DNA from 2 places in the Brevibacillus sp. HB1.1 genome. Region 1 is predicted to be linked to the other one. Evidence: a T-box and tRNA genes for the amino acid it is inferred to sense, from the RefSeq annotation. Region 1 holds a T-box; the other holds one or more tRNA genes.
What was found. The T-box of region 1 lies ahead of ileS (isoleucine--tRNA ligase). A T-box ahead of a tRNA ligase gene usually reads a tRNA of that ligase, here a tRNA-Ile.
Positions count from the first base shown of each region.

Region 1 (17,844 bases):
TTTCTTCAGGGAATATTTTATCCACGGATTGGTGTACAAGCTGCAGAACAGACTTGTTTTTCTCTCATCGCAAGGAAGCTGGGATACAAGGGACTACCGGACGCATGGCTTCCTATATCGGCTGGAAGGAAAACCTGTAGAAGAAAGGGAAGGGTTCGTTATGACCAAGGAACAAGAACTGTTAAAAGAACGACTGCAATCCATTGAAGCAAGAATTCAGGCTGCTTGCGATCGGGCGAACCGCAAACGTGAGGAAGTAAAAATTATTGCTGTGACCAAGTATGTCGACGCAGATGCCATTGGGGACTTGCTCGCTGTAGGCGTAGAGAATATCGGGGAAAATCGTGTGCAGGATGCCTTGCCCAAGCACCAGCTACACGGCGATAAAGGGATCTGGCATTTTATCGGACACCTCCAGACAAACAAGGCAAAAGAAGTCGTAGGACGATTCCCGTACATCCATTCTCTGGACCGGCTTTCTTTGGCACAAGAGCTGAATCGACGCGGTGAAGCGTTGGATCATGTCGTAAAATGCTTTTTGCAGATCAATATATCCGGCGAAGAGACAAAATTTGGGCTTAGTCCCAATGACGTATTGGCTTTTTTGCGCGAAACCAGTAATATGAAACATATAAGTATCGTCGGATTAATGACGATGGCGCCTGTTGTCGAAACCCAAGAGGAAGCCAGACAGGTGTTCCGTGGCCTCTATGAGTGGAAGCAACGGATTAACGAAATGGCATTCCCGCACGCACAGGTGGAAGAGCTGTCTATGGGCATGTCTAGTGATTTTGAAGTGGCCATTGAAGAAGGAGCTACATATATTCGGTTGGGGTCGGTATTGGTCAAGCCGGAGTAAAGGAAAACAGACCAAACCACGGAGTAAGAGAGGAGGAAGAGTATGGGTGTTATGAATAAATTGATGGGGTTTCTGGGGTTAGAAAACGAGGAATACATCGAAGAGACAACAACGGTGGAAGAGGAAAGAGAAGAGCAAGAATCCTCGCACAAACGCCAGCCGACGGGTCGAGCTAATAACGTGGTACCGTTTCAAGCACGGGAAAAGGAGGGAATCCGTTTGATTCTCTGTGAACCCCGTCATTACAGTGACGCACAGGATATCGCAGACAACCTGCGTCATCGTAGACCCGTTGTGGTCAACCTCCATCGCGTGGAAAAAGACCAAGCCAAGAGAATTATCGACTTTTTGAGCGGGACGGTCTATGCATTAAACGGCGATATCCAAAAGGTCGGAGACACGATCTTCGTGTGCACGCCTGACCATGTAGATATTCAGGGTACGATTTCCAGTGTGTTGGAAGAGTAGCCAATTAAGACGAATATAAAAGGGTGAGCTAATGAAAGTTGTCGTGGATATTTTAGATTTTGCCTTTACGGTATATCAATACATGATTATTGCTTACATTTTGATGTCTTGGGTTCCTCAAATGAGAGGTACAGGCATCGGTCAGTTACTGGAAAGACTGGTTGAGCCATATTTGGCACCATTTCGCCGGTTTATTCCACCGCTCGGGTTCATCGATATCTCCCCGATTGTCGCATTGATGGCACTGCACTTTGCCCAATCTGGCCTATACGCCATTTTGCGACAAATTCTGTAGGCGAGTGAAACGATGAGCATATTTGACCATTTTTCAAAAGAAGAACGTCCCTTTGTTGAACGGGCGCTGGAAATGCTGACGCAAGTAGAGCGGAAGCAGGCCATGCGCCTTACTGATTTTGTAGACCCTAGGCAGTTGATGATTTTTCAGAGTCTATCTTCACAAGTAAGCGATGTAAAGGTTTCTCCTTATGGAGGCTACGAGGGTGCCGAGCGTGTACGTATCATCATCCATCCGGAGTACCTCCCAGTCGAGCCTGAGGATTATCGGCTTACCTTATTGGCAATCAAGGGTGATCAGCGCTTTCATGTGCTGGAGCATCGAGATGTGATGGGGGCGATGCTGGGCGTCGGGATGAAGCGGGAGAAATTCGGAGATATGCTAACAGATTCAGCTGGCAGCTACGCGATTGTAGCAGAGGAAGTCGCTGATTTTGTTTGTGCACAGGTGACGCAAATTCATCGGACATCTGTTCAATTTGAGCGGGTAGCATGGGAGGCGTTTACACCACCAGCACCCAAGTTTGTAGAGAAAACGATCACCGTGCCATCACCGCGAATTGACGCGATCATCGGAGAAGTACACAATATGTCTCGCGCAAAAGCACTGGTGCCAATTCGAGCAGGAAAAGTAAAAATCAACTGGAAAGTAATCGAAGACCCATCTTATCAACTCGAGATGGGTGATATGGTATCTCTTGCAGGTTATGGTCGGTTCAAAATTCTTGAGGTAGCAGGTCCAACACGCAGCGGAAGACTTCGCATGATTGTCGGACTGGTTACATAAGATGGACCAAAGCGCAAAAAATTGTAAAATACGGCAGGAAACACAGCTAATCCTGTCGAAATGATTGAAGACGAATTATCGGGAAAAGTGGGGGGTTCATGTGCCATTAACGCCGTTGGATATACACAATAAGGAATTCAGCACAGGCTTTCGTGGGTATAACATTGACGAAGTGAACGAGTTTCTCGATCAGGTGATCAAAGATTTTGAGCTCTTGATAAAAGAGAAAAAAGAACAGGAAGAGCGCGTAGCCATTCTGAATGAGCGCGTAGATTACTATAAGAGCTTGGAAGAAAATTTGAGCAAGTCGATTCTGGTCGCGCAGGAGACAGCGGAAGACGTGAAGTCGAATGCCCGCAAGGAAGCGCAGCTCATCTTAAAGGAATCCGAGAAAAATGCAGACCGAATCGTCAATGAAGCATTGGCGAAGTCACGCAAAATCGCAATCGAAATCGAAGAATTAAAAAAACGTGCTTCGGTTTACCGTATGCGCTTTCGGACGCTTTTGGAAGCACAGTTGGAAATGCTGGAGAATGGCGATTGGGATAACATTGAACAGCCACAAGTTGATTCTCCTGTAACGGTTGAATAAATCATTGACGTTCGAGCAATGATGGTATTATAATGAAAGACAACTTTTTCGAAATAAAGCACTTATAGTAGTTGAACAGGCTTATACAAATCATAGACGATGAACGGGAAGAGTACGTGAGCCAGCACTGCCTAGAGAGTCGGGAAAAGGTGAAAACCCGGCCAGTTGCTTTCACAGAAAATCACCCGGGAGTTCAATATCCGAAAGCCCAGAAAACCTTGATGGTTAAACAGGTGAGTAAGTGAGCGCGTCATTCCCGTTACGAATGAGTGAAGTGGAACGAATCCGATGCAGGCTTTTTTGTCGTACGGGTTTGTTCAATCAGGGTGGTACCACGGGAGCTTTCTCTCGTCCCTTTTTGGGGATGAGTGAAAGCTTTTATTTATTTAAGGAGTGAATCAGGCCATGGATTACAGCAAAACCTTAGCGCTACCAAAAACAGATTTCCCTATGCGCGGAAATTTGCCAAGCCGCGAGCCACAGATGCAAGCGGTATGGGAAGAGCAAAATATTTATCAACAAGTGCTAGATCGTACAAAAGACCGCCCGTCTTTTGTCTTGCATGATGGCCCTCCGTATGCGAATGGAGATATCCATATCGGTCACGCACTGAACAAAATCCTCAAGGACTTCATCGTTCGCTACAAATCCATGGCAGGATTTTATGCGCCGTACATCCCAGGTTGGGATACACATGGTTTGCCGATTGAACAAGCGATCATCAATGCACAAGGGTTGGATCGTCGTAGCATCGAAGTGAACGATTTCCGCCAGCGCTGTGAAGAGTATGCGTGGTCCTACATCGACAAGCAACGCGACCAATTCAAGCGTCTGGGTGTTCGCGGAGATTGGGAAAACCCTTATGTGACACTCCTGCCTGAGTATGAAGCCAACCAAATTCGCGTATTCGGTGAAATGGCGAAAAAGGGTTATATTTACAAAGGACTGCGCTGCGTGTACTGGTCTCCGTCTTCTGAGACGGCTCTGGCTGACGCAGAAATCGAATACAAAGATAAGCGCTCTCCTTCTATTTACGTCAGCTTCCAGGTAGCAGATGGAAAAGGCAAGCTGGACACAGAAACAGGCGTTGTTATCTGGACAACGACTCCGTGGACATTGCCAGCAAACCTTGCAATCAGCCTGCATCCTGAACTTGAGTACAACGTAGTGAAGGTAGATGGCCGCAAATTCCTGGTAGCCAACGGTCTGATTGAAGCCGCGAGCAAAGAAATTGGCTGGGAAGGCGTAGAGATTCTCGAGACCTTTAAAGGTCAAGAACTGGAAGGCGTAGAAACTCAGCATCCATTCTACGATCGCAAGTCTCCACTCATCCTGGGTGAGCATGTAACCTTGGATGCAGGTACTGGTTGCGTTCATACTGCTCCAGGACACGGGGAAGATGACTTTAACATTGGTCAAAAATACAATTTGGGCGTCCTTTGCCCAGTGGATCACGAAGGTAAAATGACCAATGAAGCTCCAGGCTTTGAAGGTCTGTTCTACGAAGATGCCAACAAAGTGATTACAGAGAAGCTGAAAGAAACCGGAGCACTCTTGAAGCTCAATTTCTTCACGCACTCCTACCCACATGACTGGCGTACGAAAAAACCGGTTATCTATCGGGCGACAGAGCAATGGTTCGCGTCTATCGACGGATTCCGTGAGCAAATGCTCGAAGCGATTAAAAATGTAAAATGGATTCCTCATTGGGGAGAAACTCGTCTGGCAAACATGATTGCAGATCGTGGCGACTGGTGCATTTCCCGTCAGCGTGTATGGGGTGTACCGATTCCAATCTTCTATTGCAAATCGTGTAACGAACCGATCATTAACGACACGACGATCACCCATGTTGCTGATCTGTTCCGCAAAGAAGGATCGAAAGTATGGTTCTCCCGTGAAGCAAATGAGCTGGTTCCAGAAGGGCTTTCTTGCACCAAATGCGATTGCAAGGAATTCCGCAAAGAAACGGATATTATGGACGTTTGGTTCGACTCCGGTTCCAGCCACCAGGCTGTTTTGCGCGAAAGAGGCATTGCTTGGCCGGCTGACATGTATCTGGAAGGCTCTGACCAGTATCGTGGCTGGTTCAACTCTTCTCTCTCGACAGGTGTTGCCGTATATGGCACAGCTCCTTATAAATCCGTCCTGAGCCACGGCTTTGCATTGGATGGAGAAGGACGCAAAATGTCCAAATCCCTCGGTAACGTCATCGTGCCTCAACAAGTTATTGACAAGATGGGCGCAGATATCTTGCGTCTGTGGGTAGCTTCTGTTGACTATCAGGCAGATGTGCGCATTTCCGATGCGATTCTGAATCAGATCGCTGAGGTATATCGCAAAATCCGCAATACGTTCCGCTTCCTGTTGGGCAACCTGGATGGATTCAATCCTGCAACAGACCGCGTAGCATATGAAGAGCTGGGCGAGCTGGATCGTTATGTTCTGGCGAAAGCAGCAAAAGTCGCGAAGCGTACGCGCAAAGCGTATGATGAATATCAGTTCCACACCGTTTTCCATGCGGTGCACAACTTCTGCGTCATTGACTTGTCCGCGTTCTATCTGGATATTTGCAAGGATCGCTTGTATGTAGAAGCGCCAGATAGTTTGAAACGACGCGCTGCACAGACAGTGATGTACGATTGCTTGCTCAGTCTGGTGAAGCTGGTTGCTCCACTGTTGCCTCATACAGCTGATGAGGTGTGGGCGTTCATTCCAGGCGTGGAAGAGAAGAGTGTGCAGTTGACGGATATGCCAGAAGGCGACGAACAACATCTCAGCTTTGCAGCAGAAGCAGAGAGCAAGTGGGATGCGTTCCTGGCGATCCGAGACGAGGTACTCAAAGCCATGGAAGAAGCGCGCCGCAACAAGGTGTTCGGTAATTCCGTTGATGCGAAGGTAGCTCTGTACCCACAAACGGAAGAAGTTGCGAAAACATTGGCAGCAATGGTCGATCTGGCTGACCTGTTCATCGTGGCTCACGTGGATGTACACAGCGGGTCTGCTCCAGCAGAAGCAGTACAACTCGAAGGCATTGCTGCTGTGGTCTCAGCCGCAGACGGTGGAAAATGCGAGCGTTGCCGCGTAGTGAAACCTGATGTTGGTACTCGCGAGTCGCACGCGTCACTCTGCGTACGTTGCGCGGATATCGTAGAACAACACTACGCACATGTAGCAGAATAAAAATCGGTTGATCAACCTGTCATTCCCTTTGGGGATGGCAGGTTTTTTGCTGTGAAAAACATCTCGATATTTTCATAAAGGTGGATATGAACTCATGCGGACCAACAAAACGGTCATGGCCGTTTTATTGGTCATATTTCCTTCGCGACCAAGACATACTACCTGTTGAGGAAACCAAACAAAGGTGGTGTACAGCGTGGACCAAAAGATGGTGACCAGCTTCCGGGAAAAGCTGCTGGAACAGAAAAAGGAACTGGAAGACCGCGTACAGGACCATTATGGCATGAGAGAACCGATGACAACCTCTTTGCAGGAGTTTGCCATGTACGATAATCATCCGGCAGATATCGGCAGTGAGATGTTTGAACGGGAAAAAGATTTGGCCCTAGATAGTCTCGATCGTGAGACATTGAAAGAGATTGATCAGGCGCTACTGCGTATGGAGGAAGGCACCTACGGACTGTGTACGGTCTGTGGAGAGCAAATACCTGTGGAGCGACTCGAAGCACTGCCTCAGGCACAAACGTGCAAGGAGCATGCACCAGCGCCCTCAGTCAACGATTCACGTCCGATTGAGGAACAGTTTTTGCAGCCGCCGTTCGGACGTACATCTTTGGATGAAAAAGAAGGACAGAACGGATTTGACGGTGAGGATGCTTGGCAAATTGTCGAGTCTTGGGGGACATCCAGCACGCCTTTCTCGTACCAGGAACCCGACAAAACGGATTATGATGAAATGTATATCGAGAGCAATGAGCCGGATGGCTTTGTAGAAGCCGTAGAGGAAATCGGTTATACCGATATTGAAGGCTATCACGGACCGGATAGTGTGCATTTTATGAGAAGCGGGACGTATGAGGAGTACATGAGAAAAGGAGAAGGGAAAGGAAACTTCCTCTCCTATGATGATTACGAGGGAGAGCAAGCAGAACGAGAGGGCATGGATGACTACTCATGAGCAGGTAGCGGTCTTGGACCTACAAATTGAGCGCGTGGAAACGTATCCACTACTTCATCGTCTATCGCAAGCTTACGGTGATGCGAATGGGTATAAGCGTTATCGAAGCAGTTATCTCATTCGGATTATCACACGGGCTGGTATAGATGGCTGGGGAGAAATTATCGATTGGCTGCCGACGCTTCACAAGGGCTTTTGTGAGCGCATCATTCCGTACTTGCTGGGTAAGCAGGTGGATAACAGAGTAGCCATTGTCGATGTCGTAGGAAAGTGGCATCAGCGTTCGGCTTCAGGTGTCAGTATGGCACTTACGGAAATTTTGGCGAAAGCGGCGGGGCTATCTGTGTGTCAACTATGGGGAGGCCAGATACATTCAGGCATCCCGGTATATGCCTCCCTCCAATCCTACCGTGAAACAGAAGACTGGATGCAACAGTCATGGAAGCAAGTCATCCAGCAAGTCGACGATGGCTTCAAGATGGTGAAAGTAAAGATTGGCGGGCGCTCTGTTCAAGAGGATCAGACGCACATCGAAAAACTGATGAATTTGCTTCCTGAACAAGTTCATGTAGCGGTAGATGCCAATCAGAGCTACGACTGTGCGACTGCAAGGAAGTGGGAAGGGCTTTTTTCCCGTTATGGCAATTGGCTTTGGCTGGAGGAGCCGATGCCCATGGATCGTACAAACGAGTATGTTAAGCTTCGTTCGTCCATATCCATTCCACTTGCTGGTGGAGAAAACTTGATTCGTTGCGCACAGTTTTTGCCCTTGTATGAGGGTGGCGCCATCGATATTGCTCAGCCTGACCTGATGCATACAGAGGGCATTGACGATTATCGAACGCATCTACAAATGGCCCGTCAGTTTGGCTATCGCGTGTCTCCACATTCCTTTGACGGTTCGCTGGCACGAGTGTATACGTTATTTGCACAAGCTTGCTTGCTGGCATGGACCAAGATGGATAGCCATCCGATTGAGCCTGTCGAATGGGATGTCATGGAGAACCCGTTTACACAATTGTTTCCGCTACGACCCATAAATGGCGAAGTGACGCTACCAGCTGGCGTTGGAATTGGCGTCGAGCCTGATTGGGAGATTATTAACGCGTTGCGCTGGGACGGTAGCGCTTATGCGTAAGACAAGGAGTTTCGTATGGCACAAAATGCGAAAAACCTGATTGGGCTTGTCGGGGTTCCATTAGTGATGGTGCTGGGCAACTCGATGCTGATTCCTGTACTACCTACAATGAAGATGGAAATGAAGCTCACGGCTTTACAGACGAGCTTGTTAATCACTGCTTTTTCGATTGCAGCAGGTATGGTTATCCCTTTTGCCGGCTATTTGTCAGATCGATTTGGGAGAAAAATTGTCATTATCATCTCCCTTGCCCTGTACGGTCTGGGTGGTTTGGTCGCAGGGCTTGCTGCTCTGTGGCTGGATCAACCTTATATGGCTATCATGGGAGGGCGTGTCTTGCAGGGGATCGGGGCAGCCGGGACAGCTCCCATCGCGATGGCATTGGTAGGGGATCTGTTCGATGGCGCTTCGGAGAGTAGGGCATTGGGGCTTTTGGAGACATCAAACGGGATGGGAAAAGTATTAAGTCCGATTTTTGGCTCCTTGCTTGCTCTCATTTCTTGGTACATGGTCTTTTTAGCTTTTCCGATTATTTGCGGTGTCGTTCTCCTGATGTTTTTATTTCTGACCAAGGAAAAGAAACAGGATAAGGAGCCGCTCCCCATCAAGCAGTACATGCATTCGATCGCGCAAGTGTTTAAACAGCATGGAAAATGGCTTGTCCCTGCATTTTTTATTGGTAGCATCTGCTTGTTCACGTTGTTTGGGGTACTGTTTTACCTGTCTGATTTATTGGAAGAAAAATACAAGATCGATGGTGTCATCAAAGGCTTCTTTTTGGCGATTCCCTTGCTCGTGATGAGTATAGCGGCGTATGTAACAGGAATCATCATCAAAAAGAAGCTGAAGCTGATGCGTCTGTTTGTGATTATCGGCATGTTTTTGCTGGCTACGTCTTACATTCTGGCTAGCTTTGTCAAAGGGGCTTATGTCCTAATTGGTATTTTGGTCATCGGCAGCATGGGGACGGGGATGATTTTACCTTGCTTGAACTCCATGATCGTTGGGGCCGTGCAAAAAACAGAGCGGGGCATGATTACTTCTTTGTATAGCGGAGTCCGTTTTATCGGTGTTGCGATCGGCCCACCTATTTTTACTTGGTTGCTTGGGATTTCTCGGGCGGTCATGTTTCTATCAATCGCAGGTTTATCGCTCGTTTTCGCTGTGCTTGCGATCTTTTTCTTGAAGCCCAAGCAGGTCGAGCAGCAAGGACAAGGGACAAAAGACAGCGAGACGAAAGGATGGCGGCAAATATCAGAGGTATTGGGAATAGAACCTGAAACGGTACACGAGGTACAACGAGAGAGAGCTATCGAAAAGTATGGCTTTGATCCAAATGAGCTCGTCAAGCGTGTGTTGTCGGGAAAGAAGGAAAAGGAAAAACAATAAACAGGCTGTCTCTGTCGGTCATTCTCACCGGATACAATGCCGAGGAGCGACAGGGACGAGCCTGTTTATGATGGCTAGGACTCCGCGAAGGGATGACGTAGGGCTCGATCGAGTGTGAGTGGATACACATCATCTTGCAGAATGCGACTAAACTCCTGATTGCCTTTTACATCTCGCGGAATATCCGCAAACACAATGGTGGCAAGCACGTCTCGGCCGCTTGGCTGGTTTGTATAATGCGCTACCTTGGCGATATAAATGTCTTTTCGCATCGAGTCGTCGATGGTGTACTGTCCGATGCGCTCAATCCCTTCCAGAATGGCGCCGGTTTCTTCATAGACTTCACGAACTGCTGCTGCCAGGCTATTTTCACCTGCTTCTACTTTTCCCCCTGGGAGCTCCACACCCCGTGTACGATGGCGAGTAAATAACAGCTTTCCTTGATAAAAAGCGAAGATCAGCACGTGACCTGCTTGGTGGTTACGATACTCTTCGGGGGAAAAGGTTAGCTTGACAGGTAAGCCGAAATCGTCATAAAAAGCGTACATGCAAAGCTCTCCTTCTACAGGCTCATTGATCTGTTGTTTTGAATTTGCAAGGAAATATGTTTGACCGCCTTCATCGCTTGACCAACTGCCAGTGACAAACTCGCATAAGCGGCTCCGTTGTTCACGTCTCCGACTGCGTATATCCATGGAGAGTTGACTCGTTGAGACGAATCTGTTTGCAAATAGTCATCGCCAAACATGTCCAAGCCATCGAAACCAGCTGTGTTTCCATGAACACCAATTCGTGGCAGAATCCAATCGACTGCGATCGTCTCTGGATTGCCTGTGCGTGTAGAGGTGAGTGTCAGAACCGTCCGTGCCTCTTCGTGCTGATAGTCACTTACTTGTGTTTCCCACAGGACTTGGATGTTGGGGAGGCCTGTGATTTTCTTTTGCCATTCGGGACGAGCACGCCACTCACTGCTCCGAACCAATAGATAAACATGTCGGGCATGGAAACTCAAATTTGCTGCACTCTCTAATGCACGATCTCCTCCGCCAATAACGGCGATATCTTGCCCGGCGATGGTGTGCGCTTGGGCAGTTGTAGAAAACCAAGGCGACAGGACGCTCGGACAATCAGCTAGAGCTGGTATTTCGTTCCAGCCAACTCCTGTGGCGATGAGTAGATAGTCGACACGATAAACGGATTTCGAAGTAATTACCTGTTTCGTTTCCCGATCAATGGAAAGAATGGCTTCGTTCAATCGTATGTTTGGCTGCTGGATGAAAGGATGTGCGATCAGTACCTTTACAAGGGCAGCTCCCTGGTCATATACAAGGGGCGGAAAGTCGGTAATCTCGTTGTAAATGTGATGCAATTGGCCGCCGAGTCTATCCGTTTTTTCGATAAGAAGACAAGAAAGACCTAATCGGTGGCACCATATTGCTGCGGACAACCCTGCGATGCCGCCACCTGCGATCAGCACCTGTATGTGTTCCACTCTCAAGTCCCTCCGATTCCCTTATTCATCTATCCGATTTTCCTCAGTTTTAGACTACCTGTTTCGATTCGCAAGTGCAAGAACTCTCAGGGAAAACCGATCGAGTTGAATCGGCAGAATTCTACATTTTGACAGCAAATTGTGGTAAAATGGGACGAAAGTTTTCCAGAATATATTGAAAAATGAAAAGCCCAAAGCACTATGGACCCCGTGATTTTAAAAAGGAGTGAACCGAACGTGCAAGCCAAGAATGACAAGCCTCAAGCTCCTGCAAAACAGCCGCGTAAACGGATCAAGCGTGGTCAGCGAAGCAAGCGGATGTATCTGCTCTTGGTGGGTTGCTTATTCCTCTGTTTGTTGGCTGTAGGAGCAGGCTTCGCCCTCAACCAGTTAGACAAGACACTGGACGTTGTAACGGTAGACCCGTACAAGCTACCGGATCAACCCGTGGTGGAAAAGCCGTACGAACAAAAGAAATCAATCGCCTTCGCCATCGTCGGGGTGGACACGCGCAAAAACATCGGTATGTTAAACACGGATGTTCTGGTCGTCGCAGTCGCCAATCCGGTTACGCAAAAGCTGAGCATGGTATCGTTGCCACGTGATACCCGCGTTCAAATCCCAGGATATCCAGGCTATCACAAGGTTAATGAAGTATTTGCATTAGGGGAAAATATCAGGAAAGATTCGGAAATCAAAGGGAAGCCTGTTACAGAAAATGGCATGACGATGCTCAAAAAGACATTGAATCACATGCTGGGGATCTCGGTTGAGCATTACGTGCAGCTTGACTTTGAGGGCTTTACAGCGGTCATTGACAAGCTGGGCGGGATTACGGTTGACGTAGATCGCGATCTCGTATACGAATTGCCGAAGCAAGGTGTATACCGAAGTTTGAAAAAAGGGAAACAAGTATTGAACGGAGAACAGGCACTTGGCTTCGTCCGTCATCGCATCGACAGACGTGGAGACGCTTACAACTCGAGCGACTTCGATCGCAATCGCAGACAGCAGCAGGTGATTCGTGCTGTAGCAGAAAAGAGCATGTCCATGGATGGATTATCGAGTTTGACAGCCGTACTGGATACCGTTGGTCAGCATATCAAAACCGATCTGTCGAAAGACCAAATAAAAGGATTGGCACTCGATTTTGCCAGTTTTTCGTCAAGCAACATGGTTACTTTGGATAATGGGGCGATCTGGAGCTCTCCGTATTCCTTATGGCCGAGGGAGAACATGCAAGCTGTTCGAACTGCCCTGCAAACAGAAGTGGGAGCAGCTGGATCTGGCGAACAGCTCAGTGATGCAGCTGTAGCAGAAGTAGCCAAGGTCGAAATGAAAGCGGAGAAGAGAACACCAGCTCCGAACCCCAAGCCCACGACAGGTACAAAAGAGCAGCCCAAAACACAAAAACCAGCTACACCACCACCAAATACGGCTCCAGAACCAACACAGGAGCCTGTAACACCAGATGGAAATGGCGGCGAACGCAATCCTGAGCCGACGGATAGTAATATGCCACCACCCGATATTTTGGCCCCGCCTGCACCGGCGACAGATAGTGCTGACATCGGGCAAACTGGTTGATCTTGAGCACACCCCCCAGGCAAAAGCACATATTCTAACGTACATAGACAGTCTTGCCTGTGCTGGGAAGGGAGTGCGGAAGTTATGAAAAACCTGCAAGAGACCATGAAGCAGTTGCAAAAAGCATCCGAAAGTTTGTCCAAGCTCGGCTTTGACCCAGATCATCCATGGAAAGCATTGAGCCAGATGGGACAGATGCTGGACACGAACTTTTGGGAGAATATCGCGACGCTCAATAAGCAAGCAGCACAAAAGACGGCCACCGCCGCCGCGCCAAATGTACCACCCGTGAAAAAGGGGAAAAAAAAGACAAAGGAAAAATCGATGCGTTTCGGGCAGGTAGACGATTCGCATTTTTCCCCCGTCTCGGATATCTTCCAATCAGAGCAAATGGTCATTATTTCCTGTGAACTCCCGGGCTTCGATCGCGATAGTCTGGAGATTACCCTCTCCGACCAACGGTTGCTGGAGGTCAAGGGGATCATCAAAGAAAGTGAGCATCAGGGGCTTCGTACACAAGGGGAAAGAAGCTACGGCCCCTTTTATCGCAAGCTGGCTCTACCGGTTTTCGTTAGTTCAAAAGGGATGAGGGCCCAGTATCAGGATGGGGTGTTAGAAATCTATTTGATGCGTGATGGAGCTGCGAACGAACGAAAAACAACATTTAAAGCGAGCTTGTAAAAAGTGGATGTGCAGGACAGTTTCATTCGTGGAAAATCAAAAAAGAACCTGGACATTTCTTCCGGGTTCTTTTTTATTGCACATAAACAGACGCGATGATATAATCAGTTCACGACTGTTTGTATCTATGTAGACATAATAATTGCATCTTACACTTTAATCGTACCATGCTGGTGAACTCTTGTCAAATGCTTTTTCTCAATTTAATGGTTAGGAGAGATATTGAATGAGTTCTTTGGTTCTCGGTTTTCAGGAAATGGAAAAAACACAGCTTTTGCTCGTTGGCGGAAAAGGGTTACATTTAGGGGAATTATCAAAAATTCAAGGAATACAAGTACCAGAAGGATTTTGTATTACAACAGTAGGGTATCAAAAGGCCATCGAACAAAACGAAACGTATCATACTTTGTTGGCTCGACTAACCATGTTAAAAGTACAAGATCGAGATCAAATTGGTGAAATCAGCAGGAAGATTCGCCAAATCATTATGGAAGTAGAAATTCCTTCCGATGTTGTGAAAGCCGTTACTCACTATCTCTCCCAATTCGGAGAGGAACATGCTTATGCAGTGCGTTCTAGTGCGACTGCTGAAGATTTACCACATGCCTCATGTGCAGGTCAACAGGACACCTATTTAAATATCATCGGCAAAGAAGCAATCTTGCAGCATATCAGCAAATGTTGGGCTTCCCTATTTACGGATCGCGCGGTAATTTACCGTATGCAAAATGGATTTGACCACAGTCACGTTTATTTATCCGTTATCGTTCAAAGAATGGTTTTCCCACAGGCTTCCGGGATTTTATTTACCGCTGATCCAATTACATCCAACCGGAAGTTGCTATCCATCGATGCCAGCTATGGGCTTGGAGAAGCACTGGTCTCTGGTTTGGTATCTGCTGATTGTTATAAAGTGCAGGAAGGGGAAATCGTCGATAAGAGGATAGCGACCAAAAAATTGGCTATCTATGGACGAAAAGAAGGCGGAACGAAGACACAGGAGATTGATCCTGATCAGCAAAAGACCCAAACACTTACGGAACAACAAATTTTACAACTGGCGCGTATCGGAAGACAGATCGAAGCTTATTTTGGTTGCCCACAAGATATCGAATGGTGTTTGGTTGATCATACTTTTTCTATCGTCCAGAGTCGTCCAATCACGACTTTATATCCCATTCCTGAAGCGAATGATCAAGAAAATCATGTCTATGTATCTGTTGGTCATCAACAAATGATGACCGACCCCATGAAACCATTGGGACTGTCTTTTTTCCTGTTAACGACTCCTGCACCTATGCGCAAAGCGGGTGGAAGGTTGTTTGTTGATGTGACAAATATGCTAGCTTCACCTGACAGCAGACAAATCATAGTAGATACCCTGGGACAATCCGATCCGCTTATAAAAGATGCGCTTATGACCGTAATCGAGCGAGGAGATTTTATACAATCGTTACCAGTAAGTAAAAAAGAGCAGAGTCCGGGTAAAAGCAATAAAGGTATGTCGTCTTTGGGTTTTCAAGAACAATTCGAAAACGATCCGAGCATTGTTTCTGATTTGATAAAGCGTAGTCAAACATCAATCGAAGAGTTAAAGCATAGCATTCAAAAGAAATCAGGACCAGATTTGTTTGAATTTATTCGAGAAGACATCCAGCAATTAAAGAAGATGTTATTTGATCCACAAACCATCGGTGTGATTACGGCTGCTATGAATGCTTCAAAATGGATCAATGAAAAAATGAACGAGTGGTTGGGGGAAAAAAACGTAGCAGACACACTTTCGCAGTCTGTGCCAAATAATATTACTTCGGAAATGGGATTAGCGCTAATGGGTGTTGCAGATGTGGTTCGTCCTTATCCAGAAGTCATTGACTTTTTACAACATGTAAAAAAGGATAACTTTTTGGATGAACTGGTTCAGTTTGAAGGTGGACAGGAAACGCAAGACGCCATCAATGCTTATCTCACGAAATACGGAATGAGATGTGCCGGAGAAATCGATATAACGAAAACGCGTTGGAGTGAAAAACCAATGACGCTTGTCCCCATGATTCTAGGTAACATCAAAAACTTTGAGCCAAATGCTGGCAAGCGGAAATTCGAACAAGGGCGACAGGAAGCTTTGGAAAAAGAGCAAGAGCTATTAGCGCGATTGAAGCAATTACCGGATGGTGAACAAAAAGCAAAAGAAACCAAACAAATGATCGACCTCATCCGGAATTTCAGTGGGTTTAGGGAATATCCAAAATACGGCATGATTAATCGCTACTTCGTTTATAAGCAGGCTTTACTAAAAGAAGCCGAACAACTTATACAAGCTCGCGTTATTCATGAAAAAGAAGATATCTACTATCTCACTTTTGAAGAGCTTCACGAGGTCGTACGCACAAACAAATTGAATGATGAGATCATCAGCAAACGAAAAGACGATTACAAGTTTTTTGAAAAACTGACTCCTCCACGTGTCATCACGTCTGATGGTGAAATCATTGCAGGTGAGTACAAACGAGAAAATCTGCCCGCCAATGCGATTGTAGGTCTTCCTGTTTCTTCCGGGGTTATAGAGGGGAGAGCGCGTGTCATCTTAAACATGGAAGATGCTGATCTAGAAGATGGAGATATATTAGTCACCTCCTTTACTGATCCTGGCTGGACACCGTTGTTTGTATCCATAAAAGGTCTTGTCACCGAAGTGGGTGGACTGATGACCCATGGGGCAGTTATCGCGCGTGAATATGGCTTACCAGCAGTTGTCGGCGTGGAAAATGCTACCACGCTGATAAAAGACGGGCAACGTATTCGCGTGCATGGAACAGAAGGGTATATTGAAATATTGTAGTAAGGGGGCCTCGTGCCTCCTTTTTTTGTTTCGTTTTTCAGCCAAAATAAAAACAGTGTCAATGAGAAGACATTAACACTGCGGGGATTAGATGTTCCCAAACATCGGTTGATCGACGACATTGGGGTCCAGTGTATTCGTTGCGTTGACACCATTGAGTGTATTGACGACGTTACCTGTGTTGCCGCCCCCTGAACCGGAGAATGTCTTGGCGGCTGTTTTGGGTGATATGTTGAGCGTATCTCCGAAGTTAACGGTACCCGAATTACTATTGATATTGACAGCTCCAATGACAGAAGGCACAGCTTACCCCCTCCCTCTAGTTTTTTGCTCGTCTTGGAAAATGTGACGAATATTTACGACTCGCGTTTCGAGTGTAATGGATTCGTTCGAACCAACATGGACGACGGACGATCCTGCTAAGAAAGGGACTTCCACTTTTCGAATGAAAATGTACGGACAGTCGTGGAACGTATCAATGCAAATGGGATCAGAGAGACTAGGGGGAGTTAACGGAACGGAAAAGGCCGAGTAATTCTCGAACATAAATTCATTTTCATAGAAGATGGCCTGTTCACGTTGGACGGCTAATATGTTCGCGACAGCATCAATCTGCCGGGAATCACCTATTTGCAGAACAGATGAGGTATCGACCGAGAGAACATCCAGCTTACGGACATGACTGGTCCTTCGGTACATGGTGACAAACCTCCTTATGAAGCAGGTATAGCAGTATCAATCGGGATCGTGGCTCCGACAATCATTTTTTCGGGTGGCGTTTCATAAATCGCTCTGAGGTCTACTGTCTGTGTGTCCCCAATAAACAAGGAAGCGGCAGAAGTGAGGGCACTGACGGAGACCCTCTTTACACAAATGGCTTCGTTTATCACTTGATACCTCATCATGGTTCGTTCACCTCACGAGGCAAATTTTTCAGGAATGTTTCGCAGGTCTTGTCGATATCCCGTTTCACTTTTTGGACGGTATTTTGTACGAAAACATCGAGCTGTTCTGGTTCTAGTTCATCGGTAGGGAGGTCGCTCAGGTAATACTTAATCCGTTGATCGATCTGTTTTTTTATGTCATCCAAGATAAAGGCTCGATAATTGTTATCCAGTGGATAGTTGCACTCTGTTTCGATTCTTTCAAGAACGAGGTAGGCATCTGTCTCCAAATATTGATAAATTTCTTTCTGGACACGGTCAAAAAGTGGGGCATTGCTTTGGTGCGGATTAGGGACATCCATCGATTGATTGATGGAAAAATCACCGATTCCTGCATCATTTCCTTTCGGGTTTAAGCCGATATTGAGAGTCCCTTCCAGTCGCTCAACCTTAAGCAAATCGAATTTGTACTCGTTTTTGATGACGGAAGGAATCTGTTTTTCCTTGAGATCATTTACATCTTGCTGCAGCTGTTCAATCATTTCCTTCAATTTCTCGATCTTATTACTTTGCAATTGTATATAGTCATGTAACTGTTGCAAATACTTCATCATTTCGGGATCCATGTACATGACGACCATCCTTCTTCATCTAGCATACAACGAATTAGCCAAGCCGTGAAAGAATACC
Region 1 is NZ_JABMIV010000001.1:718,699-736,542, reverse strand. Features, by position in the region: gene pgeF (peptidoglycan editing factor PgeF) at 1-140, shown strand, start outside; gene HPY27_RS03585 (YggS family pyridoxal phosphate-dependent enzyme) at 161-859, shown strand; gene HPY27_RS03580 (cell division protein SepF) at 902-1,327, shown strand; gene HPY27_RS03575 (YggT family protein) at 1,359-1,622, shown strand; gene HPY27_RS03570 (YlmH family RNA-binding protein) at 1,635-2,408, shown strand; gene HPY27_RS03565 (DivIVA domain-containing protein) at 2,509-3,000, shown strand; T-box leader at 3,091-3,359, shown strand; gene ileS (isoleucine--tRNA ligase) at 3,406-6,183, shown strand; gene HPY27_RS03555 (TraR/DksA C4-type zinc finger protein) at 6,368-7,141, shown strand; gene HPY27_RS03550 (mandelate racemase/muconate lactonizing enzyme family protein) at 7,128-8,279, shown strand; gene HPY27_RS03545 (MFS transporter) at 8,295-9,668, shown strand; gene HPY27_RS03540 (NUDIX domain-containing protein) at 9,743-10,216, opposite strand; gene HPY27_RS03535 (NAD(P)/FAD-dependent oxidoreductase) at 10,231-11,160, opposite strand; gene HPY27_RS03530 (LCP family protein) at 11,398-12,747, shown strand; gene HPY27_RS03525 (Hsp20/alpha crystallin family protein) at 12,832-13,428, shown strand; gene ppsA (phosphoenolpyruvate synthase) at 13,655-16,270, shown strand; gene HPY27_RS03515 (spore germination protein) at 16,358-16,573, opposite strand; gene HPY27_RS03510 (spore germination protein GerPE) at 16,577-16,969, opposite strand; gene HPY27_RS03505 (hypothetical protein) at 16,984-17,175, opposite strand; gene gerPC (spore germination protein GerPC) at 17,172-17,786, opposite strand; gene HPY27_RS03495 (spore germination protein GerPB) at 17,821-17,844, opposite strand, start outside.

Region 2 (12,003 bases), 250 kb from region 1:
ACTGCTATTGCTACAGTCCTGAAATATTGATCTCTCAAATAGGATTCCTGCTCCTCTTTATCATGGGATAAAAACCATTCTTGCTGCATATCCTCATCTCTAAAAACATTTGGTCGCCAAAATGCCAGCCCCAATTCATGAAAGGTATAGCTATATCCTAACTCCCAATCATTTCTATCATATGGAGAAATTTTATCAATTCGTTCAACTAAATCCTCTGCTTTTGTCTCAAACACATTAATATCCATAAGCAAACAGGTTATATCATGATCACCCTTAAAAGAAGACAGTTCTATGAATATAACTCTATCTTCCGAATCGTACTCTACCTTGAAATCCCCAACGGACTGCACCGCCGTTGAATCTTTCCTTGGATTGAAGAGTCTCACACCCTTTGCTTCGGCGTACTTTCTTACTTCCTCTCTAGTCATTCCTAACGTTATCTGCCCAATTCCTTTTCGTGGCTCAACTATGATCGTTTCCATGAGCATCCTCCCTTTTTATTTCTTAATATAGCATTAAATATCGATTGCAATATTAAATGGTTCTAGTACAAACTCGGGTTTGTAATTTCTAAATTGCCACTTCATTAGTTCAATAACAACTTGTAAATTAACAGGTACTAGCAATTTATATAATCCTTTTTTAGCTCTTTTATTGACATCTCTTTCAATCATTAATGTTAAGAAATATCGTGGTATGCAGATTACTCAAAAAGAGATGTCAAAGATGCTGCTGAAGTTGAATGAAGTAGGATTCAATGAACGTGAGCTTGAGATACTAGAGGATTGTAAAGCAAACAAAATAGAGAGCATTTTGGTTCGTAAGGTTGAACAAAAAAACCATTGCATATGAAAGTAACAAGTAAAACGATGAGTTAGTTATGAAATAGATCTCACTAACTGAGTGAATAATTGAAACTAAATTACAGAAAATATATTGATATTCGGAAATGTCAGTATGATTGTTTGGTAGATTTAAAAATCGTAGATTGACCTTCACCTAAAATATACCTATTATTGTATTTTATAACAGAAATGTCTTTCAAAATTCAGCAAACCTTAAGAATAAAGGGTTAGATATAGTTTCTGTCAATGTTGACTTGCCAACTCAAAAAATTAACATTGGAGTAAAGGAAAAGACATCAGAAAAAAAGGCTGCAAAGCTTCTTATGGCAAAAATAGATGAAAAGGCTGCATTGGCTGAAATAGGTTTTGATGCTGACATTTTCATTATCAAGAAAGAAGAACCACGCAAGGCTCAGGCTCAGCCAAGCGACAAATTTAGACCAATTCAAGCTGGCTTAAGAATAAAAAATACTACAGAAGACAGAAGTTGCACTTCTGCGTTTTCAGTACAAAAGGATAACGATTTTTATGTTTTAACTGCTGGACACTGCACGGAAAATGTTGGGGATATATTTGAGCAAGGAGGAACAAGGTTTGGTAAAACTGCAGATGTTAATTTCGGTGGTAGTGTTGATGCAGCACTCATCGAACTAACAAAGGGATCTGATGATGCTACTTACTATGTTTTTGGAAATTATAAATCAGAATACAATACTATTACAGAGGTTCAGAGAACAAGGGATGAAACCATTGGAGATACTGTTTGCATTTCAGGAAGTCAAATGAAAAGAGTGAAGTGTGGAACGCTGAAATCAACTAATTGGAGGGGGAATATAGAAAGCCCCAATGGAGAGACACAATACTTTACTAACATGAGACAAGCTAGTTATTCAGAAGTACAAGGGGATAGCGGAGGGCCTATATTTTATGGTGGAACAGCAATAGGAGTTCATAGCGCGGATACTGGAGTTTTCACACATATCAGCGAAATAGAAGATTATTTTAACATTGATTCAATTTTTACTGGTAACTAGTTGAAATAAAGTTCCCCATGAGAGAAGGTTTTCTCATGGGGAACAAGAAAGGAAATGACACAATGAAAAAGGCTTTGATATTAATCATTGCAGCATTGCTCATAACTGGATGTGCCACTAATCACAAGAAGGTTGAAAAGCAAGCATTAACAGGATACGTAACTGAAAAAGATTATGAAAAAAAAGGTCTCTTAGTTATAGAAAATGATGAAACCAAGACGAGCGATGAGAATTTCTATGCAGCAGAGTGGTATTTCCCAAAAGAAGAAGCCGTATTCCTCGATAGCAAGGGGAATAGCATCTCGTATGATGAAATCGAAGTTGGTCACACAGTATCTACATGGTCAACAACACCATCAGCACAGTCTTATCCCAGTGGCGCAGAACTCAGTAAACTTGTAATTAAAGAAGAAAGTAAAAATCCTATTGATCAAATGGATGAAAAAAGTGCGGTTCAACACGCAATCAATTACTTAAAGAACACACATAACGATGGAATCATTATTAAAAGTGCAAGTGGACAGAAAGATCATTGGCTGATAAAAGCAACCGACTATGATCATAAAACAGATACTACTCTAAAAATCAATGCACAAACAGGAGAAGTAAAAGAGATTTAAAATTTGTACCCTGCTGCAACTAAAGAAAGGAGGTGATAATTTCTCATAAAAGTGTCATTTTATTCGTTCAATTCACCTATCAATGGATCAATTAATGAACGAAATTCGTTAATTGAAATTCCAAAACCATAATGATTTAAAATATCAGTCAGCTCATTGTTATAGATTTCTGACTTGATTAATGCCAAATCACTCAGAAGTATATTTACTACTTCTCGATCTTCATTGTTCGATATAAGTTACTGTATTGTCTAAGTGTAGCGCGAGTTGGCTTTTCTTTGAAATTGCAGTAATACATTGCCATAAAGTGCTCAAATGTGACAACCTCTTTTTTGTCCATCTCTATCACCCTTTTCCAATCAAATTAACATTTCATCCATTCCCAAATGTTGCTGTCTGTCTTTTCTTCTTTCAATCTCCAACTACTCTTCTCATAATACTCATTCATTTTAGAAGTAGTCGGACATATTACCTCAATTGGGCACTCCCCCAAGATCTGAAGCATTTTATCCATTAACCTCTGTCCTCGATGACTTGGACGAATTGCAAACTGATATAGCGAAATAGTTTGATCAGACTTTCTAGGATAAAAGCGTAATGCTCCTACAATTTGGTTATCATCTATTGCTACAACGACTTGCCTTCTACGCACAGCAGCAAATGCTCCATCAGGACATAAAAATTCCCTATTAGAAATACCATCGTTATTTTCTTGAATGTTATTCTGAAAGAAAAATACAACATCATTCCCTGACCATGAATCAGCTAATGTTATCTTCATTATTCTAACCTCATCAAATCCCAATTTATGTAGAGAGTAGTTCTTTAATGGCTCTCCTGTAACGCAACATCCGTTCATGGTCATTTTTGTTGGATCTGGGATGCGGGTCAAGTCACAGTTATCTTCTAGGTCTGCCAGTTTAACGAACCTTGCTATCGGGTCAAGTTCCGCTCTTTTTACAATTTCCATGTAGGTCTCGCCTTCATTTCTAGTTAGAGCAACGACTGCTCCCACAATCTCAGGAGAAAATCCAGATTCGAGAAGACCTTCCTTAGGGCCTTCTCTAATTGTACTCATTCACACCCTCCTTCCTCATGAAGTCCCCATTTTAAAACGAATAGTATTTGCCACCCAAATCGTAGAATATGGAGGTTAGTGACTGTGGCTAATCAAAAGCATAAAATAAAAAACCCTTGATTCCTCAAGGGTTCTAACGTTCATACTATGGTGATCCGGACTGGGTTCGAACCAGCGACCCCCACCCTGTCAAGATGGTGCTCTCCCAACTGAGCTACCGGATCATGGGATATGTGTGTGATCGTTTAATGGTGGGCCCTGTAGGACTCGAACCTACGACCAATCGGTTATGAGCCGACCGCTCTGACCAACTGAGCTAAGGGCCCGAATCGTATCGGACGTCGATCACATTTATTACTATACAGCATCGTAAAATGGATTTCAAGAGGAAATGAATAATTTCTTGTAAAAATTTTCACTCGTACCAAAAGAACACTAAGAAACCCAGTGATATCAGTCTTGCTTTTACCATGTAAAAAGCCTCGTCATCTCGTTTCAGCTATATATGCTTACCCAAGACCCCAACAAAAAAGCCATTCCCCACCGCTGCGACCCACATCCCCCCTACTAAACATGGGGATTACCTACTTGATGGCATCACATCAAACATGACGCCATCAAGCATATGAGCTACACCAGTGAAGAATTGGCTTCTGCCAGTCTAAAGACGATCCAATAAAGGGTACAACAACAAACAAGATAATTAGGTAATGATCGAGACAAACTTCCTCATCGCAACCCTAACCTACCCCGCCTGCTCCGTCCCTTTCCCTTTCTCCTCGACACGCAGCTCGGCTTCCTGTTGCTTCAACGCCTCATTTCGTGTCAATTCCGCCTCCTGCTCATCTCTCATCCGATGGGCCATACGGCTAGACGCATTGGCTGCCACACTCGCCACGAGGTCGTCCAAAAATGTGTGAACACGTCCCTCTCCCGACTTGGTATCCAGCCTTTTAATCACCCCGACCTTGTGCTTATCCAAATGGCCAAAGGTGGTCACCGCGATACTTCCATATCCAAATACGGAGCCTAGCGCCAATGTTTCGTCGCATCCGAACAGTCCTTCATCTGACGCGATGATAGATTGGAGCGGCTCGGACAAGAGGCCCTTCTCTGCTAACGTATCCAACTCAACGCCAACCAGGATGGCGTGCTGCATTTCCCTTTTTTCCAAGACCGCTTTCACGCTCTCGATGCACTGCGCCATCGTGAGATCTGGATGGTAAGGTGATTGCATGAGATAGACGATCTCTGCGATATCATCCATCGTCACTCCGCGTTCTGCCAAACGTGCGAGAGCAGCGTTTCTGACTTCGATGCTGTGTACTTGCTTCTTCATATAAGAGACAACCCCTTCCACAAATCGAGTGAAGTCGTTTCCTACCATAGTATCACACGCTGACCAAATTGCGACAATCTTTCGCCCACAGCCTGACTGACCCTGCACCCAAACTGTTGGGCATGCCCGCTCACTCCTGTATAATAATGAATAGAAGATCCCAATAAGGAGGACACCGCAGTGGCCCTTGAGGAAATCATCTTGGAAAGCCGGCATTTGGGGACGCCGGAAAAGCTGATTGTCTACACACCCCAACGCTACTCGCCACTCTACTCGTATCCAGTCCTTTATGTGCAGGACGGAGAAGATTACTTGGCAATGGGCAGGATGGCTTCTTTGCTAGATCAATTGAATCGGGACAAAGAATTGCCTGATATCATCGCTGTCTTTCTCCCGGTCGAGAAAAGCAAACGGAACGACCGCTATCATCCGGATGGCAAGGAGCATATGGCCTACCGTCGCTTCCTCGCCGATGAAGTCGTGAGCTATGTCGATACGCATTACTCCACACATCCTTTGGGGAACGCACGAACACTTCTTGGCGAATCTTTGGGCGGGGTTGTCTCTCTGTTTACTGCTCTTTACTATCCACATACGTTTGGACAAGTTGCCTGCCAGTCGATTGCCATGGACGCAAAGTTAAATCGTCTGATAGCTGACGCTGACTTTTCCGTGCCGCAAACCATTTATTTGGAGATCGGGACGGAGGAAACGGCAGTAAGCACGGGCCGGGGCACATTGAATCTTCTTGCGGCCAATGAAGAGTTGCGCGAGATTTTGGGTACGAAAAAAGCCACCCTCGTTTATGAAACGTTTGAGGGTGACCATACGTGGGGCCATTGGCAGCGCAATCTACCGCGTATGCTAAAGACGCTTTACGGGTAAACTTACCGTGGCTGTTCTTCTTGTGGACCTTCATCCTTGATAGTCGATACGAGTGCTTCTTCGAATTCTCCTTTTCGTATCGCAGTCAAGATCGTGAAGGTCAGCACAGACAGTAGAAGCAGAACGAGAAAAATGAATGTGATCATCATAGCCGTATACATGCAGTGCGGCACCTCCTTGCACTACACAGTCTTTCCTTTGACACAAGGAATATACAGACCCACGCTTAACATTACACAAATGAAGAATTTTCTGTTAAAATAATATCTTGTAGAGCATGATAGATAGTAAGGAGGAGTGGTTCTGATGATGTACAGTATCGTTATATTCCCATCTAGCAAGGTGCAAGAAGTAGCCAATTCTTACCGGAAACGTTATGACCCGGGCTATGCTTTGGTTCCTCCGTATATCCGTTTGAAGGAAGCCTTTGAGCTGGACGAAGCCAAGCTTCCTGAGCTGGTGAGCCATCTGGAGCAGGTTGCCTCCTCTACCGACAGCTTTTCGGCTCATTTCCATCGGGTATCTTCTTTCCACCCTACCAACAACGTGATCTATTTGGCTGTGCAAAACAAAGAACCATTTAACGAGCTGCATCAAAAGATTGCCAATCAGTGTGTGAATGAGAAAGAAACCTACGCATACGTACCGCATCTGACCATCGGGCGCGACCTGTCCGACGATGAGCTGCGGGATGTAACCGGCCAACTGAGCATGGCAAAAATTGACCTGAACAGCGAGATTGATCGCTTCCACTTGGTTTATCAACTCGAGGATGGCATCTGGAGCGTTTACCAGACTTTCCTTCTCAAAAAATAAACACCCTTTCCTCAATCATCAACCCTCCCTGCGTATCCGTCGTAGGGAGGGATATTTTCTAACAAAGGACGAATACCGATGAACCTGCAAACCTACCAGATCCAAAGAGTCACCACTGAACAAGAATTGGCGGATGCCCTGTCCGTACGCCGAGTCGTTTTCATCGAGGAACAGGAAGTACCAGAAGAGTTGGAAATAGATGAGCATGATACATTGGATAGCGGGACGATTCATTTTGTAGTCTACCGCGAAGGAAATCCAGTGGGGGCAAGCCGTCTCCGTACCTACGCACCTGGGGTAGGAAAAATTGAACGGGTAGCGGTTGCCAAAACAGAACGCGGTACCGGACTGGGCCGCCAAATCATGCTCGCGATGGAAGAGTTGGCCAAACAACACGGGTATGACAGCCTGAAGCTGAACGCACAGACGCAAGCCCAACGGTTTTATGAAAAGCTCGGCTATGAACCTTTTGGCGACTTGTTTGATGATGCGGGTATCGAGCATATTGCGATGGTCAAATCCATTCGCGAATAACAGAAGCTACGTGCAGCCCCATCCCTCAGATAGAAAAACAACCTCGTTTTCGCTATGATCATCATGCGAAGCGAGGTTGTTTTTCATTGTCACCCGAGAAAGGCATTAAATCAGCTGTGGTTTCCGGATTGCCTCAATCACTCGTTCAAAAGAGTCTGCACCGTGGCCCTCTGCTACTTTCTGTGTGGCCAATGCTAGCAACGGCGTTAACCAATCAACGGGGATTCCCTGTTCCTTACTGGCATGGATAATGTGTTCAAGTCCGAGTTTATTCGTATTCATGTTGGACACATCGGTCGTGAAGTTTCCTTCATCACGTGCACGTGCGGCAACCGGATCTGATAAGAGCGGGGCAATCAAGTGATGAATCCAGCTGGTTGCGTATGGAAGAAACTCTGTCGCCGTTATGTTTGCCGTACTTAACAAGGCATACGCATGCAGAGAACCATACCAAGCGCCATACATCATGGTGAGCAGCGACAAATCGTAGATCAACGGCACGCCATGGTCTTCACTGAGATAGGCAGCGTTACCTCCCAGCAGCTTCAATGTCGGTTCATATGCTTCAAATAGAGCCTTCGACCCGCCGTAGAAAATGAGTGTTTCAGGCAGTCCAATCATTTGAGGGACAGCCATAATCGCTCCATCGAGATATTGCCCACCGCGCTCGCTTACCCACTTGGCAGACTTGCGTGCATCCTCCGGGGTTCCGGTGGTGAGGTTGACGATGACACGCCCTGATAATTCATTTTCCAAGGGCTCTAGCAGGTCTTGCATGACTTTGTAGGTCGATAAGCAGACAACGACCAAGCTGCTTGCCGTGATTGCCTCTGCTACACTGCCCGCCAGTACTGCTCCCTTCCCGACTAGACCTTTGGCTCTATCTGCTGAACGGTTCCAGACAGTCGTTGGATGACCACCATTTAGAAAAGCATCCGCGAGTGCTACTCCCATATTGCCAAGGCCAATTACTGATACAGACGCTGGAATTGATGTTGATTTCATCGTTTGACACTCCATTCATTTTATACTTTGCAAGTGAGATGATCTGACGCTACATGCAAGATCTATCGCTCTTGATTGCGATTCTAAAGGTTTACACTAGTGTGAATGTCAATACAAAAATCAATGCTTCTTGACACTTCACTCCCGGTGGAATAACATGGAATCAGAAACATACGATACCGTATCTTTTGAGGTGAACCATGCAATACGTACGTGAAGATTGGATTCGGGCAGGGCTTGATATGTTGGCTGAAGCAGGCATTGACGCTGTTCGTGTGGAACCTCTCGCCAGAAAACTGAAGATCAGCAAAGGGAGCTTTTATCATCACTTTCCAGATCGTCAAGCGCTACTGGACTCCATGATCGAATATTGGGAGGAGCATGCGACAGAGCGGATCATTCGCGCGCCACACGCTGACAACATGTCGTTGGAACAGCTGTTGTCGAGTGTTTTTAACAGCGAGCGAAAAATCGAAGCCGCTATCTACAACTGGGCGAAGCAGCATCCTGCCCTTTCCAAACGTCTCGTGGAAATCGAAAAGCGCAGAATCGGCTTCGTGGCCACATTATATGAGAAAAAAGGGCTGGCTCCCGCTGAAGCAAAGGCACGCGCCCAGCTCGCGTACCTCCTCTATGTTGGTTGGCTCGTGCGCCGAGAGCTAGAAGCACCTTTCGATATGTCCGAACCCTTGCATCATTTTATGACTTGGATTTGATTCCCCTCTCTGCCTGACAGGCTATACTGCGCAGAGATTTTTTTGCCCAAAACATACGGATTCGTATCTTTCACAAAACCTTTTAAATCAATAGGAGGCATTCCCATGACGCATGTTTTCCCCATCTCATCTGCTATCTTCTTAGTCATCGTGTCCTTGCTGCATTTTTATTGGGCCTTCGGAGGAAAATGGGGGACCGATTCCGTCATTCCCACAACAGCTGATCATTCACGTCGAACTTTTTCCCCTCGGAAAGGCGGAACGATCGTCGTTGCTTGCTTGTTGACTTGTGCCGCTTACCTTTTGCTTGCCCAGAGCGGTTATCTCCCACCCGTTATAACCCGTTCTTTGATTCAATGGGGATGCATTGTCTGTGCCGCTGTATTTGTCCTGCGGGCTGTGGGAGACTTCAACTACATTGGCTTTTTTAAAAAAGTAAAAAATACGAAGTTTGCTCGTCAAGATACGGCATTGTTCACCCCTCTATGCTTGTGGTTAGGGATATCATTTCTACTCGCCTTGTTATAAGTTCACAAAAAGCCCTCTTCCCATAAAAGAGAAGAGGGTCCTTACCATTACGTATGGATGAATTACGCCTTCCGCTTCGCCGCAATCGCACGTATCTGTTCAACAGCATCCATCGTTGCGGTATGAGAACCGAGCATCGCATGAAACGGCTCCTCTCCACGCCAGCCATGGAAATCAGAACCGCCCGTTATAACAAGTCCGTATTGTGCTGCCCATTTGCTGTAGCGCATTTTTTGTACCTCATCGTTGTCCGGGTGGTTCACTTCAATCCCGTCCAATCCGAATACAATCAACTCCTGGACCAGCTCATCATCGTCATACAGACCCGGGTGAGCCAGCACCGCCACTCCGCCAGCCTCTTTGATCAGCGTGATTGCTTCCTGCGGGGTAATGCGTGGAGGATTGACATAAGCCGCTCCCCCTTTGCCCAAGTACTTATCAAAGGCCTCCGCGATCGTTGAAACGATCCCCAGCTCAATCAGTTCTTCTGCAATATGCGGTCGCCCGATGTTTTTGTCCGTGCCCTGCTTGCGGCGGTATACCTTTTCCAATGAAATGTCGATACCGAGCTCCTGCAGCCGTGCTATCAGCAGTTGGTTACGCTCATGTCTTGTCTCTCGCAAACGGAAGAGACGCTCTTCAAAAGCTGGGTCTTCATACGGGACAAAATAGCCGAGAACGTGAATATCCTGCCCCTTCCCTACGGAGCTCACTTCGACTCCCGGAATGATTTCCACGCCGAGTGCGCGGGCAGCCTCCATTGCTTCTGGAATCCCTGCTACCGTGTCGTGATCCGTGATCGCCAGTGCAGCAAGTCCAGCCTCCTTCGCCAAACGCACGTTTTCCGCAGGCTCGCAGGTACCGTCTGAAGCCTTTGTATGTGTATGCAAATCTGCTATAAGTTCCATCCTCGTCCACTCCTTCTTTTCTTTTTCTACAAGTCTGAATTGATATTGCCGTACATAGTATGAGAATAAGCTCGATTTCTCAATGGTTGAACCGAGGAGGATGTCCATGCGGTTAAAAAACAAGACCCTTACCGGTGTCGTTCAGCCACTCTCTTATGTTGACAAAATGCTGCGGCAACAAGGCTTTCATCGATCAGGCGGCGACAGTATGCCAACATACGATGTCGTCATGTACGACTCCGCCAGCAGCAGCGCATATTTTTTGCGCATCCCGACGAATTACACCAGCACAACGACCGGAAAAGGGGAACTGAATGTCAAACTGGGTCATCCGTATTTGGAAGCAAAGTTTTATATGAACACCGCATCCGAAGAAGTTTTTTTCATTCCCAAGGCCGTCCGCGAAGCTGCAGAGCATAAGCTAGCAGAAATCGCCGATTACCTTTCTGCTCCCTCCGCTCCATCCTGAACAGTTCTCCACAACCACCGATTATGTTCAAATCGGTATGCCACCCTCTTTGTTTTTTGAAGCCCGACCAAGTAACCCATAAACGCCGTCCGAAACAGGACGTAGCTCGAAGCATTTTCTATGGAAATGTGTAAACGCTCACACAGGAGAGTTAATGCTTCTTCTGGTGTTCTCTCCTCTACTAAAATGTCGCAGATCACCGAGAAAATCCGCTCATGCCAAGCAATATTTTTGTTCACGGCATCATGAGAGGTGGTGGTATATGCTCCGTGCCCAGGCAAGTATCCCCTGTAGTTGGTTGCAAGCAGTTTATGAAGACTGAGTAGAGTCTCATGCGCATCCACAAGAAACGGCAGCTTGTGCTTTTCCAAAACCTCTTCGCCTAAATAACTGTCGGCAGCGAAGCAAATCTCGTCACAGACGACGCCAACCTGTTGCCAGCTATGCCCCGGCAGAGAAAGGATAAAGAAATGTACGCCATCTATCTCGATCCCTTCATCCAGTGGAAGGAGGTGGTCCACCCGAGAAGGTTGCGCCAGCAAAAACTTGTTTTTGAGATCCTCAAGTGGTGCTGCACCCACGTTCAAGTAAATGGGCTCAAGTATCGGATTCCGAATGATCGCCTCTTCCAGCGGTGGCGCATAGACCCTTGCTTCGGGCCAGCATCCGAGCAAGTAGGCGTTTCCACCGAAATGGTCGGCATGAGAGTGTGTCTGAATGATTGCACACAAGGGCTGGGCGATAACGTCCAGTCCTTTTTTGATTTTTTTTGCGTTTTGGGTATCCAGACCAGAATCAATCAGGATTGCTCCATGCTCACCAATGACGAGGCCTATGTTAACATGACCGGGAAAATAGCCGACACGCTCCGTTATCATTTGAAATGCTTGTCCAGACACAGCACTCCCTCATTTCATCCTTTTCCTATTTATTTTCTCCAAAATATCGCCTTCCCCTTCCCCGTTCCTATTTCTCGTGTTCTTGTTTACATAGAGCCGCGACGAGCGACCATCTATTTTGGGCGAAAGAAGCGGGCCAATGATCGTATACGGTGGTAAAGGTCGTCCGAGTCCACTGAACATATGCGTAGTCGCTGCCACTGCGACGATCGTCAGCAAAGAGAAAATCATTCTCTCCATCCCGATCGTCTGAATCGAGCCGAGTACGATCAGCCCATCGATTAGAAAAATCAGCAAGGCAATGCGCAGCTTGTATCGTCTGGC
Region 2 is NZ_JABMIV010000001.1:967,145-979,147, forward strand. Features, by position in the region: gene HPY27_RS04465 (hypothetical protein) at 1-485, opposite strand, end outside; gene HPY27_RS04470 (S1 family peptidase) at 1,103-1,882, shown strand; gene HPY27_RS04475 (DUF3221 domain-containing protein) at 1,918-2,502, shown strand; gene HPY27_RS30025 (GNAT family N-acetyltransferase) at 2,867-3,580, opposite strand; tRNA gene HPY27_RS04490 (tRNA-Val) at 3,729-3,804, opposite strand; tRNA gene HPY27_RS04495 (tRNA-Ile) at 3,830-3,906, opposite strand; gene HPY27_RS04500 (phosphatidylglycerophosphatase A family protein) at 4,326-4,919, opposite strand; gene HPY27_RS04505 (alpha/beta hydrolase) at 5,100-5,804, shown strand; gene HPY27_RS04510 (hypothetical protein) at 5,807-5,965, opposite strand; gene HPY27_RS04515 (YjcG family protein) at 6,111-6,620, shown strand; gene HPY27_RS04520 (GNAT family N-acetyltransferase) at 6,699-7,154, shown strand; gene HPY27_RS04525 (NAD(P)-dependent oxidoreductase) at 7,260-8,159, opposite strand; gene HPY27_RS04530 (TetR/AcrR family transcriptional regulator) at 8,360-8,875, shown strand; gene HPY27_RS04535 (DUF3995 domain-containing protein) at 8,981-9,403, shown strand; gene HPY27_RS04540 (PHP domain-containing protein) at 9,466-10,311, opposite strand; gene HPY27_RS04545 (hypothetical protein) at 10,418-10,780, shown strand; gene HPY27_RS04550 (MBL fold metallo-hydrolase) at 10,750-11,679, opposite strand; gene HPY27_RS04555 (YitT family protein) at 11,689-12,003, opposite strand, start outside.
Region 2: it has a tRNA-Ile gene. The T-box ahead of ileS (isoleucine--tRNA ligase) is inferred to sense a tRNA for this amino acid. The anticodon was not compared.